Regions from separate parts of the Pantoea sp. XAF26B01_ASV70 genome, predicted to be linked through region 4. Evidence: predicted binding sites of a transcription regulator. Region 4 holds the regulator's gene; each other region holds the start of a gene.

Region 1 (3,126 bases), 1.0 Mb from region 4:
GGGCGCTATAGGCAGGTTCTGCCGGGGCAAAGCTGGCTGGTGCAGGAACATGAGCCGGAGCCTGAGGTCTTGAAACCTCACTCACCTGCTGCCAGGGTTCGTGTGAAACCGCTGGAGCTTCAGGTTCTGGCGTCGCCGCAATGGTAAACAGCGGTTCAGAAGGACCGTCATTCACCAGATCTTTCATCGGTGAAAAATCAAACGCTGAGGCGGTATCAATATTGAATACCGGCTCTTTTTTCACTTCTGGCTCATAGCGCTGCTGTTGCTGCTCGGCGAACTGACGGGCCAGTGCATCCTGCTGCTGTGCATCCTGTTCATCTTCCTCGTCCTGCTGCCAGCTGGTGCCGTAACGCTGCTGCTGTTCAGACTGGAAAGCCTGTCGCAGTTCAGCCTGCTGCAGCGCCTCTTCAGCATCCGGAGCAGAGGAAACGGAGCCAGCACTAACCGGTTCGGTCTCTTCCGTTTTCGCTTTCTCTTCTGCCATGCGCTGAGAAGGCAGCTTAATGCCATAAGAGGCCAGCTCACGACGGGTTGGCAGTTTTACCGGGTTAGGACGCGGCAGTGCCGGGCCGATACCTTGTTTAACCTGCGGATTGAGATTGGTTTCAGGGGCTAAATCAAAAACAGGCGCAGTACGCGTTGTTGCCTGGGCTGCCGTTGCAGCGGCTGCCGCTGCCGCCGATGCCGCAGGGATGGCTGACGTATCCCGCCAGTTACCCATTTTAGGTTCATCATCGTCGTAAGCACTGAACGACGGCGTAGCCGGAGCGTCGTCTGGCATTTCAAAGTGATAAAGCGGTGGTGAGTCTGCGGGTGCAGAAGCACTCTGCGCCGGGGAATTCGCCACACTCTGCGGAGCTGGCGCGCTCTGTGCGTACGCAGGCGCAGGTTGTGCAGACGGCGATGCAGGAATGGATGTCGCTGACGCGGCAGGCGCCGAAGCTGAAACCACAGCAGCAGCAGATGCGGCGACAGGTGCAGGCGTCACCGTGGCTGCCGGGGCGAGGGTCACCTCGGCGGCTTCAGCGGTAGCCGCGACTGCCGCACTGGTGGCTGCTGCAGCTTTAGCCAGCAGCGGATCCTGTTGTGACGCCGCAGGCTCAGCAGCTGCACGTGGGGCAGAAAGCAGCACATCATCATCCTGATCGGCGGCATGAAGCTCAGGCACATCCGCGTATTCACGCGCGTCCCGCTCGTCATCCTCTTCCTGCCAGGGTTCGTCGTGACGTGAGCGGTTGCTGGCAAACGTCAGTACGCCCATGACTACGCCACCAATTCTTTCTGCAATGGTGAGCCATGACCAGCCGGTGTAAAGGGTAATGCCCGCCGCCCAGACGCAGAGCAGCATCAGCGTGCCGCCAGCCGGACTGAACCAGGGTGCAATAGCATTACTGACCAGGCTGCCGATCACGCCGCCCGAAGCAAAGTACCAGATATCATCGGCGTTCAGCGCCGCCATACCACAGGTCGTCACCACCAGCGCGAGGACGCCAATTAAGCGCAGCCCGACGGCAAAGTAGTCAAAGTAGTCCTGGCTGTCGCGCTGACGGAAAGCAATCCAGCACAGACCCAGGATGACGGGCGGAATGGCATACGCCATCACACCAAAGATGAAGAGTAAGGTGTCAGCCAGCCAGGCACCGACGCTGCCGCCGATATTATGGATAGGTTCATGCCAGGCCGTTTGCGACCAGCTCGGGTCGGAAGGGTTAAAACTGACCAGAGAAACCATCAGGTAGATGGCAAACAGCGCCACCAGAATGAGCATCGCTTCCAGCAGACGACGTCCACTGCTCATCGATTGTAACGAAACGTCTTTATCTTCTGTATATTCCTGGCTCAAGAGGACTCTCCAGGTGCCTGTAAAGTAAGAAGCAACAGCGCCGGGCGAGCCCGACGCTGATCCTGTATGAATGCACAGGAGTGTACCGAAATCTCACAGGTTTTGCACCTGCCCCGCATCAGCGAGTTTTGATCACCAGCCGATTGCTCTGTTTAACCTCTTCCATCACCACATACGTACGCGTGTCGTTTACGCCCGGCAGGCGCAACAGGGTTTCACCCAGCAGCTTACGGTAGGCTGACATATCAGGTACGCGCGTTTTCAGCAGGTAGTCGAAATCGCCGGAAACGAGGTGACACTCTTGAGTTTCCTCAAGTTTTTGCACAGCGGCGTTAAATTGCTCAAACACATCCGGTGCACCACGATTCAGAGTAATCTCAACGAACACCAGCAGCGACGCATCCAGATAGTGCGGGTTCAACTGCGCGGTGTAGCCAAGAATAAATCCCTGACGTTCGAGACGACGCACGCGTTCAAGACATGGCGTAGGCGATAAGCCTACGCGTTTGGAAAGCTCTACGTTTGAAATGCGACCATCTTTCTGAAGTTCATTCAGAATGTTCCTGTCAATTCTGTCGAGGTCTTTCCCGGGGCGTTTCTTATTGTCTACCATTATTATTGTCTCTCTTAATTCCTTCCCTTTACCTGCCACGCCCTGAAAACGCTCATTGTTCGGGGCATTTCTGAAGTGAGCTAACAGAGCCTGTGTTCTGACACCTATCGATATGACGCATGTTGTCTGTCCACATCATGCGTCATTATCCATATCAGGCTGCTTTTATTCGGCATTACGTGCAAAACGGGCGATGAAAACCTGTTTTGTTCCGATAAATGTTATTCGCTTCTGATAATGTTTTCGCAAAAGCGCAGGCGATTGTCAAAGTAAAATCACCAAATTCAGGACAAGATGCCAGACAGTCCGCTGGGTATCTGTTTTTAAATGACTATTTTTCCACTATTGCACCCTGCTAACCCGAGTTTTGCCCCCTTTTGGCGCATTGGCCAGGCAAAACCGTCGCTCATCGTCTACGCCGTTTGCAGCTATCGTTAACAAAATTGCCTAAGCCTTGTCATTGTCGCCGGATATTCCCTACAATCGCAGGCTATGTCAGCCGAATGAAACTGAGGAACGCATGAGTACGGCCAAACACAGTAAGTTACTCATTCTGGGCTCCGGCCCAGCGGGTTATACCGCAGCCGTTTATGCTGCACGCGCCAACCTGAACCCGGTACTGATCACGGGTCTGGAAAAAGGCGGACAGCTGACCACTACCACCGAG
Region 2 (3,126 bases), 1.1 Mb from region 4:
CAGTTTTTGGTCAGCGCATATTCAACACCAACAGCAGCCAGCGGAGATACGCCGGTGTCGTGGTCGCTGATGCGGCCAGTAGTTGGGTTAGTCTGCGTTGAGTCTGCACGCCATACCATGCCGCCCAGACGAGTATACACGTCCAGATCGTCATAGATTGGGTAGCTCAGTTTAGCAGCCAGCTGAACGCCCTGTGCTTTGAATGCGCCGTTAGTCACGTTGCCTTTGTTAGGCATGCGACCCAGCCAGTCATAGCCCAGCTCGAAGCCCAAGTATGGATTTGCCTGGTAACCAACGAATGCACCTGCACCCAGCTGGCTTTCATGAGTTGGACCGTCATTGTTTTCGTAACCGTTACCGTAGTAACCAGTGTCGTGATACTGAGACCAGCCCAGTTTAGCACCGGTGTACCAGGTGTCATCTTTCGGAGCGGCCTGCGCTACGGTAGCGAAGCCAGCCAGTGCCACTGCAATTGCGATAGCTGTCTTTTTCATTTTGCGCCTCGTTATCATCCAAATAGGCAATGAGCAAAAAGGTTGCTCTTGGTTTAAATCCTTCGCCGGGTCAAAACGCTCGCTTATGACTCTACCGCAAAAAACGGAGGTTATTGAGCACCCTGGCGAGCTAAAGTCTACAACGAGATTGGAAACTTACAAGTATGATGTGAGGCGCTTATGTAAAAAAACAGCGATTTATACACAATTTCTAACAATTAGGCTGGTCTTATTGCCGCGGCAAAAAGCCCTAAAAACTTGCTAAACCATTGTCAACGCTCGAACTAACAGAATCAGTGGTTTAGCTGCGACAGATAAGAAAAATAGCTTGGGAAACTTCTGATTTTTACTTAATGAAACAAATCCGACTGAATTTTTATCGCAGTTTGCGGTCTGAGAGGCGCTTCTGATGTCCCGCTTGCACGCAAAATCAATCCTAACGCTTCACCCTCTGCCGCCGCATTTTCAAGTTGACGTCGTTCATCTTCATCAAGATCGTAAGGAATCCATGCCAGAACGACACTGTAATTTCCTGTACGCAATGCTTTAACCATCGCTTCAACCGCATTCAGACGTTCAGAATCGGCGATATGCATACTTTTATCCAGTGGTAATCCTGATTCCTGCAGCCAGGTGCGATTCAGTTTATATGCCGGTGTTAACCACAACTGCCAGCGCGATTGCTGACTCAGCTGCTGCAATAATGGCAACAGTAACATCTGCATCATACCGGGCTGTTCGCTGTAGCGTAACTCAGTAATTCCACCGCCCTGAGAGGCCGGAACGGAAGTGGACGCATAATGATGAGCATAGCGTGCATTATTAGGATGTTGTGTTCGCATAAGTTAATCACCAGCAGTGGACTGTATGAATATACAGTACTGTCATCCTGGATAAAGATCAACCCAAATTTCTGAAAACGCCTCGCAAAATCGCGACAAGATTAGTTGAAACGCTATTTATTCATTGAACCCGTTGACGCTTTTTTTTATCTTCTAATTACCTGATACCCAAGGTAATTTACGATATATTTCTTACATGGAGGTGGTGCAATGAAAAAGGTGAATCCGGTTGTAGAGCGCTCCAGAGCGCGCCTGGCCCCATTAGGAACAATAGAGTCGCGCACCCAGTTCGGAGGCTATGCCCTGGCTGTAGAAAGTGTGGTTTTTGCCTTAATTAATAAAGACGAACTCTATCTGCGTGCCAGTGAACCTTTGCGGGAATACCTTACAGATCGTCCGCTGCAACCCCTGATTTTTCGCAAGCGGGGCAAGCTGGTGAGTCTCAATTACTTTCGGGTCGATGAGGCGTTGTGGCGCGACCCTGACCATCTGCTGGCGCTCTCCGCTGCCTCTTTAGAAACGGCGCAACTGGAGTTGCAGGACCGACAATCCTCACCGCGGTTAAAAGATCTGCCAAATCTCAGCGTACGTATGGAGATGATGCTGTACGAGGCGGGCGTCATGAGCGTCAATCATCTCTACCAGATGGGGGCTAAACAGTGCTGGCTGAAGCTTAAAGCGATCAACCAGCACGTTGGGTTCCAGACGTTACTTGCGCTGCAGGGGGCGATCACGGGCCACCATGCCGCCGCGCTGCCGCAGGCGACACGGGCGGAGCTGAATGCGTGGTTCCAGCGCACGCTTTTATCAAACCCCAATCTCAGAAGCGGCGAAGGCTAATCAGTGATTAGCGTGCGGCGCAGGCGAGCCACATCGGGCATTAATGCCACCAGCAGACCGAGTTGCTGGAGCACCAGCGGCGCACGCGTATCCGCATCTGCGGCCAGCTGGCTGATTCGCTGAGCCAGTTGATGGCGCATCGTTTCTACGTGCTCATCGCTGACAACTTCCGTCTGCAGCACATCCTCCACATAGCAAACCGTATCATCCAGCAATGTCAGCAGTTCGGGTGCGGTAATTTTATCGCGGTGAGCGCCCAGCGCAGAAATGTAACTCAGAAACGAATGGTTGGAGCAAAGCAGCTGAAAAGCCGAATCGCGCAGCTTTTGGCTGGTGCGACTTTCACTGCTCATGTTTGAGACCACTGACGCCAGTTCAGCATCCGCGTTATGCGCATCACGCCGTGCAATGCGATAGGCGAGACGGTTATCTTTGCCCTGATGATATTGCTCCATGATCGCGTCCAGATAGCGGCAATTCGCTTTCAGCGTTCGTTCTGCCACGGCAGGTAACTGACGAAAGCGCCAGTCTGGCCAGATAAACGCGACAGCCAGCCAGGCCAGCCCACAGCCCAGTAGGGTATCCACTACCCGCGGCAGGGCAACTTCAAATCCTTCACCCAGCAGGTTAAAGCAGAGCAGCACCAGCAGAGTGATAAACAGCGTGGCCTGTGCATATTGCACCTGCCTGAAAGCGAAGAACAGTACGCCCGTGATCACTATCAGGATTAACTGACCTTCAATCGAAGGCACCAGCCATAAAACGGGCAGACCAATCGCAATCCCCGCCAGCGTTCCGCCGATGCGCAAGGCCAGTCGTCGCTGCGTTGCATTGTAGTTGGGCTGGCAGACAAACAGGCTGGTCAGCAAAATCCAGTATCCCCGCTCCAGCCCGGTTACCTGAATAAAACCATATCCAATACAGAGCACCACAGACATGCGAACCGCATG
Region 3 (3,126 bases), on a different replicon from region 4:
AGCCCCATGAAAATCAGATTCCTTTCTGCCAATGAGCAAAAGCTGGCGGAGGTGCGCAAAATACTCGAACCTGTCGGGGTCGAAGTTCTGCCCATCGCCCGTCGCATCGAAGAAATTCAGACTGAAAACGAACTCGACCTGGTGCGCGACAAACTGACCAAAGCCTTTTCGCTGATTGGGCGACCGCTATTTGTAGAGCATACAGGCCTCTATCTGGATGGCCTCAATGGCCTGCCCGCCGGTCTGACCCGCATCTTCTGGAACCGCCTGGACGCTGAGCGCTTTACCGCACTGGTGCAGGGGCTCGACAGCCAGGCCGTGACGGCCAAAACGGTGCTGGGCTACTGCGATGGCCGCAAAATGTACCAGTTTTCGGGTGAACTGCGCGGCACCATCGCCGCGAAACCTGCCGGAACGCGTGGCTTCCAGTGGGACTGCGTCTTTATTCCCGAAGGCTATGAGCAGACGTTTGCTGAAATGGGCGAACTCAAGAATGAGATCTCGATGCGGCGCATCGCGCTGGATCGCTTCGCCACCTTTTTAAAAACCTCGCGGGGCATGGCATGAAACCTGAACTCAAACGCGCCTATGATTCCGGCAAACTGATTCTGTTTGCCGGTGCCGGTATTTCGCGCAATTTTGGCCTGCCCGAGTGGCATGAACTGATTGCGCATCTTGCTAATGAGCTGGGTTACGATCCAAAAATCTTTAATACCTATGGCACGCACCTGTCGCTGGCGGAGTATTACAAACAGAAAAAAGGTTCGCTTGGCCCGCTGCGCAGCTGGATGGATCGCGAATGGCATCGCCCCGATATTGATGTCCGCTCTTCTGAAATTCATACCATGATTACCCAGGGTAACTTTTCGCGTATCTACACCACCAATTACGATCGCTGGCTGGAAGCGGCGCATGAAGCGCACGGCGTACCCTATTACAAAGTGGCCAACGCCGCGGACCTGGTCTCTCTCACCGAAGATAAGCGTCACATCATCAAGCTGCACGGTGATTTTGATGATGACACCTCAATCGTGCTCGATGAGAGCAGCTATTTTGAACGCCTCTATTTTGATTCGCCGCTCGACATTAAACTGACTCACGATGTGATGGGCAACTCAGTACTGTTTGTCGGCTACAGCATCAGTGATTTCAATATTCGCCTGCTGTTTTACCGTCTGACCAAGATGTGGGGCCGCACCGGGCTGGCAACCGCCCGGCCAAAATCCTACCTGTTCACTAACCGGAACAACCCGGTGGCCAAAGAGGTGCTGGGGCAGTGGGGGATCGAGGTGATCGTCTCGGAAGAGGACGATCCCCGTAAGGCATTGGCGATGTTTCTTGAAGAGCTGCTGGTGTAGCCGCCGACCCTCGCGGCGGAGAATGTGTCAGGAAAAATGAAAAAAGCCTGTGCCAGGTTAAGGTTAGCCCGTGCACAACCGATAAACTCTATTCTCTGCTGGCAAAGCAGGATCGGCATGATATACTGTATGTATACACAGTACCTGGGGGCGAAAAGATGGCTGTTGAAACAAAATTTGTAGTAGTCAGAAAGGGTGAAGAGAAGATGACGTTTGCCAATAAGAAAGAGGCCGATGCCTACGACAAAATGCTCGATATGGCCGAAGCCTTCACCGACTGGCTGTTACAGCATCAACCTGCACTGGATGAATCTCAGGCAGAAACGCTGGGTCTGCTGATTGCAGAGCAAAAAGATGCGGTTCAGCATATTCTGCGCACCAGCAAACTGCCGGAAGCGGCAGCAGCACCCGTCTCTCAGCCAGAAGCTGTCTCAGACGATAGCGCGGATGAGCCGCAGGAAGAGCCTGCTGCAAAGAAAGTACGCGCCGTTAAAGCCGCGTAATCTCAACAGCGCCGGAAGCGAACCTTCCGGCGTTGCTGTTTCTGAATAGCGGTTTGAGCTGTTCTCCTGCTAACTTTTTTACAGATAGTCTTCCTTCCACTCTTTTACCCTGCATAACGGGCTCTGACGCTCAACAGAACGATTTCACACATTAAGGGCTTTTCGTCCGATAAATCAAAACATTGTGATCAGTGACAAAAGCGTTCAAAGCGGTGTGTTTTTAATCGCTAAATGGCAGTTAATGAACACTGCAGTCCATTAGTCGATTTTTCAGACGACCTTCCTCGCATGACTATCTTCCTCCCATAACGTGAGTTTTCATTCCGCTGAGCGTCATACCCCTTTTGCTGCCCGGAACCGCACCCCCGGCTTTAATACTGGTCTCGTCCGGCGGGTATCGCCACACGCAGGATGCCTGGGTGACTGAACTCAACACGGTAGTCACTTTTTAAGTTAATAAGAGGATTTCGATCGCTGTCACGCTTTTTGCCCTGACAGATTGAGGTCACGACTAAAACTGATAGAGTTCCCGAACTGGATTGTTACTGCTTAGGCAGGCAAAACCTGACTTCTGGCCTCTGTCGGATGTCAGGTTTTTTTGTTTCTGGGGTTCCGATGAAAATCGCCAAAATTCTTAATAACAACGTGGTGATGGTTCAGGATGAGCAGGGACGCGAACAGGTCGTGATGGGGCGTGGACTGGCTTTCCAGAAGCGCATCGGTGACAGTCTCAACGCTGCGCACATTGAGAAGGTATTTGCGCTGCAAAGTGATCTGCTGGTACGTCGTCTTGAGGAGTTGTTACACCAGATCCCTCCTGAAGTGATGACCACCTGCGACCGCATTATTGATCTGGCAACACAACGTCTGGGGACATTGCAGGAGAGCTTGTATATCACGTTGACCGACCACTGCTACTTTGCCATTGAAAGGCAGAAAAAAGGTCTGGCAATTAAAAATGTGTTGCTATGGGATATCAAACGCCTCTACCCCAAAGAGTTCGAACTGGGTCAGGAGGCCAGGGCTATCATTTCCCGTCGTCTGAATGTCGAACTGGCGGAGGATGAAGCCGGCTTTATCGCGCTACATCTGGTGACGGCGCAGCTCAATAATGAAATGCCGGAAGTGATGCATGTCACCCGGGTTATGCAGGAGATTCTGCAACTGGTGAAGTATCAACTGCAGCTGGAGTACATCGAATCGTCGCTGAGTTACCAGCGTTTTGTCACTCATCTGAAGTTTTTTGCTCAGCGGATGCTGACGCG
Region 4 (3,126 bases):
CAAAATGAATGCGCGCCACACGAGCCAGCTTCTGGGCGATCGACTGATCCGTACCGTGTTCAGTTGCCATGCGGCGCAGCGACACCGTCGGCGAGAAGCGGACAAAACTGTCGCGCCCGTGCCAGATCACCGCAAAAAACTTCTGCACCCCGTTCAGCACCCGCAGGTGTGGCGTTGCTTCGCCCTGGACTTCACGTCCTGGTGCGCGGCCAAACATCACCGTGACCGGCAGCATCTGAATATCCAGCTTAGGGTTATTGCGATGCAGGTCCAGGTAATCGTGAAAAATTTTCACGGATTCAACGCTGGGCACAAAATAGGGGAAGACGCGAGGGCCATTGTGGATAAAGACGTGGCGCGGCAGCAGAGAACCATCAATCTCCAGCGGAGTGAGCGGGTCGGGCAGATGATGCCGCAGACACTGTGCGCGTAAAGTCAGTAAGTCGGCCTTCGAATCGTAAGGCAAAACATACATAATAGGTCGGGTCGGATCCAGACCATGTTCAGACACGGGATCGGCCGGAATGGCCTTACTTTTTACCAAAAACGACAGTGGTAAATTAAGCAGTTTGTAATAGAGTTTACGCCAACCTGACATAGACAACATGAAGCCTCTTGTTAGCAAAGCGCCGCAAGCATACCAGAAAGCGCAGCGAAGATCTGTGGTGGTGCCAATTGCACGCAGCCCAGACATTGACGTCAATCCGATGAAAGGGTTCCCACATCATGGCAAATAATGCCACCGGACTTATCAGAATAGTAAAAGCTGCAGGTTACTCATGGCAGGGACTGCGTGCCGCCTGGCAACATGAAGCGGCGTTTCGGCAGGAAGCGCTGGCTGCGCTGGCCGCTATTGTTATTGCGTGCTGGCTGGATGTCGATGTGGTCTCCCGCATCCTCATGATTGGGGCGGTGGTGCTGGTGGTCATTGTTGAAATCCTCAATAGCGCCATTGAAGCAGTGGTCGACCGCATCGGTCAGGAGCATCATCCGCTGGCGGGCCGGGCAAAAGACATGGGCTCGGCGGCGGTGCTGATCAGCATCTTACTGGCACTCTTCGTCTGGATCGCGCTGCTCTGGACACATTTGCGATAAGCCTTCCATAACGCGTCTGAGGGCGCGTTTTCCCTGACAATCGGTTTCCATTTCACCAATACCTGTATATACTCACAGCGACTGTATAAACAACCAGGGGGCGGGATGAAAGCATTAACCAGCAGGCAGCAGCAGGTCTATGACCTGATTCGCGACCATATTTCTTCAACGGGCATGCCGCCTACGCGTGCCGAGATCGCCGCGCAGCTGGGCTTCCGTTCGCCGAACGCGGCAGAAGAGCATCTGAAAGCGCTGGCGCGCAAAGGCGTCATCGAGATCGTTTCCGGTGCATCGCGCGGCATTCGACTGTTAATGGAAGAAGAAGCCTCAGAAGGGCTACCGCTGATTGGCCGGGTTGCTGCCGGTGAGCCGATCATGGCGCAGGAACATATCGAAACCCACTACAAGGTCGATCCGGGCCTGTTTAAGCCGTCTGCTGACTTCCTGCTGCGCGTCAGCGGAATGTCGATGAAAGATATCGGGATTATGGATGGCGACCTGCTCGCGGTGCATAAAACCCAGGATGTGCGTAACGGCCAGGTTGTGGTTGCCCGCATTGATGATGAAGTCACCGTTAAGCGCTGGAAAAAGCAGGGTGCTATCGTGCATCTGCTGCCGGAAAACAGCGATTTTGACCCGATTGTTGTCGATACCCGTGCGCAGTCACTGACCATAGAAGGTCTGGCTGTTGGCGTGGTGCGCAACGGTGAGTGGCTCTGATTCTTCTGCCAGCGTGCATTCGCCTTCTCTGATGCTATTCTGTCTGCCCTAATTTTGTCGCTGCCTCTTTTGCGCAGCGACACTGAGCACGGAACGGCGAATGCGCTTTATTACGGCAACCGATAAAAATCTCTGGCGGCTTGCGCTGCCGATGATCCTTTCAAATATCACCGTTCCCTTACTTGGAGTGGTCGATACTGCAGTAATTGGTCATCTCGACAGCCCTGTCTATCTTGGCGGGGTTGCGGTCGGGACTACAGTGACCAGCTTCCTCTTTATGCTGCTGCTTTTCCTTCGAATGAGTACCACTGGCCTTACGGCGCAGGCATTTGGCGCGGGCGATAAAATGGCGCTGGCACGCGCGCTGACTCAGCCGCTGATCATTGCGCTGCTGGCGGGCGTACTGTTCATCGCTTTGCGTTATCCGATTATTCAGCTGTCGACCCATCTGGTTGGCGGCAATCCCGATGTACTCGAACAGGCGGCACTGTTTATTCAGATTCGCTGGCTCAGTGCGCCTGCCACGCTGGCAAACCTGGTCATTCTGGGCTGGCTGCTGGGCGTGCAGTATGCACGCGCGCCGGTGATCCTGCTGGTGGTGGGCAACCTGGTTAACATCGTGCTCGATCTCTGGCTGGTGATGGGGCTGCACTGGGGTGTCGCGGGGGCGGCAACCGCCACGGCGCTGGCGGAATACATTACGCTGGGTGTCGGCAGCATCATGGTCTGGCGGGTGTTAAAACTGCGCGGAATTACGCTTAGCCTGCTGAAGCAGAGCTGGCGCGGTGACAGCGGCCGGCTGCTGCGACTGAACCGGGATATCATGCTGCGCTCTCTGATGCTGCAGCTCTGTTTCGCCTCGCTGACCGTACTGGGTGCCCGGCTGGGTCCGGATGTGGTGGCGGTTAACGCAGTATTACTGATGTTCATCACTTTTACGGCTTACGCGCTGGATGGCTTTGCCTATGCGGTTGAAGCTTTTGCGGGTGAGGCGCATGGTGCAAAAGATGGCAGCAAACTCCTGCGCGTCTGGCACTCTGCCTGTCGGCAGGCGGTGGTGGTGGCGCTGTTCTTCTCGCTGATCTATGCCATTTTTGGCCCGCAAATCGTTACCCTGCTGACCTCTCTTCAGTCACTCCAGCAGACAGCGGACCGCTATCTGGTCTGGCAGATGATTATGCCGCTGATCGGTGTCTGGTGTTATCTGCTGGATGGCATGTTCATCGGGGCGACGCGCGGGCGCGAGATGCGTAACAGCATGGTAGTTGCCGCAGCCGGCTATTTTCTGACGCTGCTTAGCGTACCGGTGCT

Evidence for each region. Region 4 encodes LexA, which represses DNA repair genes until DNA is damaged. Its sites were predicted from a motif close to TNCTGTATGTACATACAGNA; they were not measured.
Region 1: a site for LexA is predicted at 1,907-1,926, ahead of ACX8ZY_RS13455 (DNA translocase FtsK 4TM domain-containing protein). Genes of this name have one in related genera too.
Region 2: a site for LexA is predicted at 1,356-1,375, ahead of sulA (SOS-induced cell division inhibitor SulA). Genes of this name have one in related genera too.
Region 3: a site for LexA is predicted at 1,482-1,501, ahead of ACX8ZY_RS20425 (YebG family protein). Genes of this name have one in related genera too.

The regions. Positions count from the first base shown of each region.
Region 1 is NZ_CM137251.1:2,856,798-2,859,923, forward strand. Features, by position in the region: gene ACX8ZY_RS13455 (DNA translocase FtsK 4TM domain-containing protein) at 1-1,846, opposite strand, end outside; gene lrp (leucine-responsive transcriptional regulator Lrp) at 1,965-2,459, opposite strand; gene trxB (thioredoxin-disulfide reductase) at 2,980-3,126, shown strand, end outside.
Region 2 is NZ_CM137251.1:2,784,095-2,787,220, reverse strand. Features, by position in the region: gene ompA (porin OmpA) at 1-494, opposite strand, end outside; gene sulA (SOS-induced cell division inhibitor SulA) at 845-1,336, opposite strand; gene ACX8ZY_RS13180 (TfoX/Sxy family DNA transformation protein) at 1,547-2,176, shown strand; gene yccS (YccS family putative transporter) at 2,173-3,126, opposite strand, start outside.
Region 3 is NZ_JBTNCJ010000002.1:192,121-195,246, forward strand. Features, by position in the region: gene ACX8ZY_RS20415 (non-canonical purine NTP pyrophosphatase) at 7-567, shown strand; gene ACX8ZY_RS20420 (SIR2 family protein) at 564-1,358, shown strand; gene ACX8ZY_RS20425 (YebG family protein) at 1,517-1,861, shown strand; gene licT (BglG family transcription antiterminator LicT) at 2,477-3,126, shown strand, end outside.
Region 4 is NZ_CM137251.1:3,897,600-3,900,725, reverse strand. Features, by position in the region: gene plsB (glycerol-3-phosphate 1-O-acyltransferase PlsB) at 1-598, opposite strand, end outside; gene ACX8ZY_RS18450 (diacylglycerol kinase) at 727-1,095, shown strand; gene lexA (transcriptional repressor LexA) at 1,201-1,815, shown strand; gene dinF (MATE family efflux transporter DinF) at 1,916-3,126, shown strand, end outside.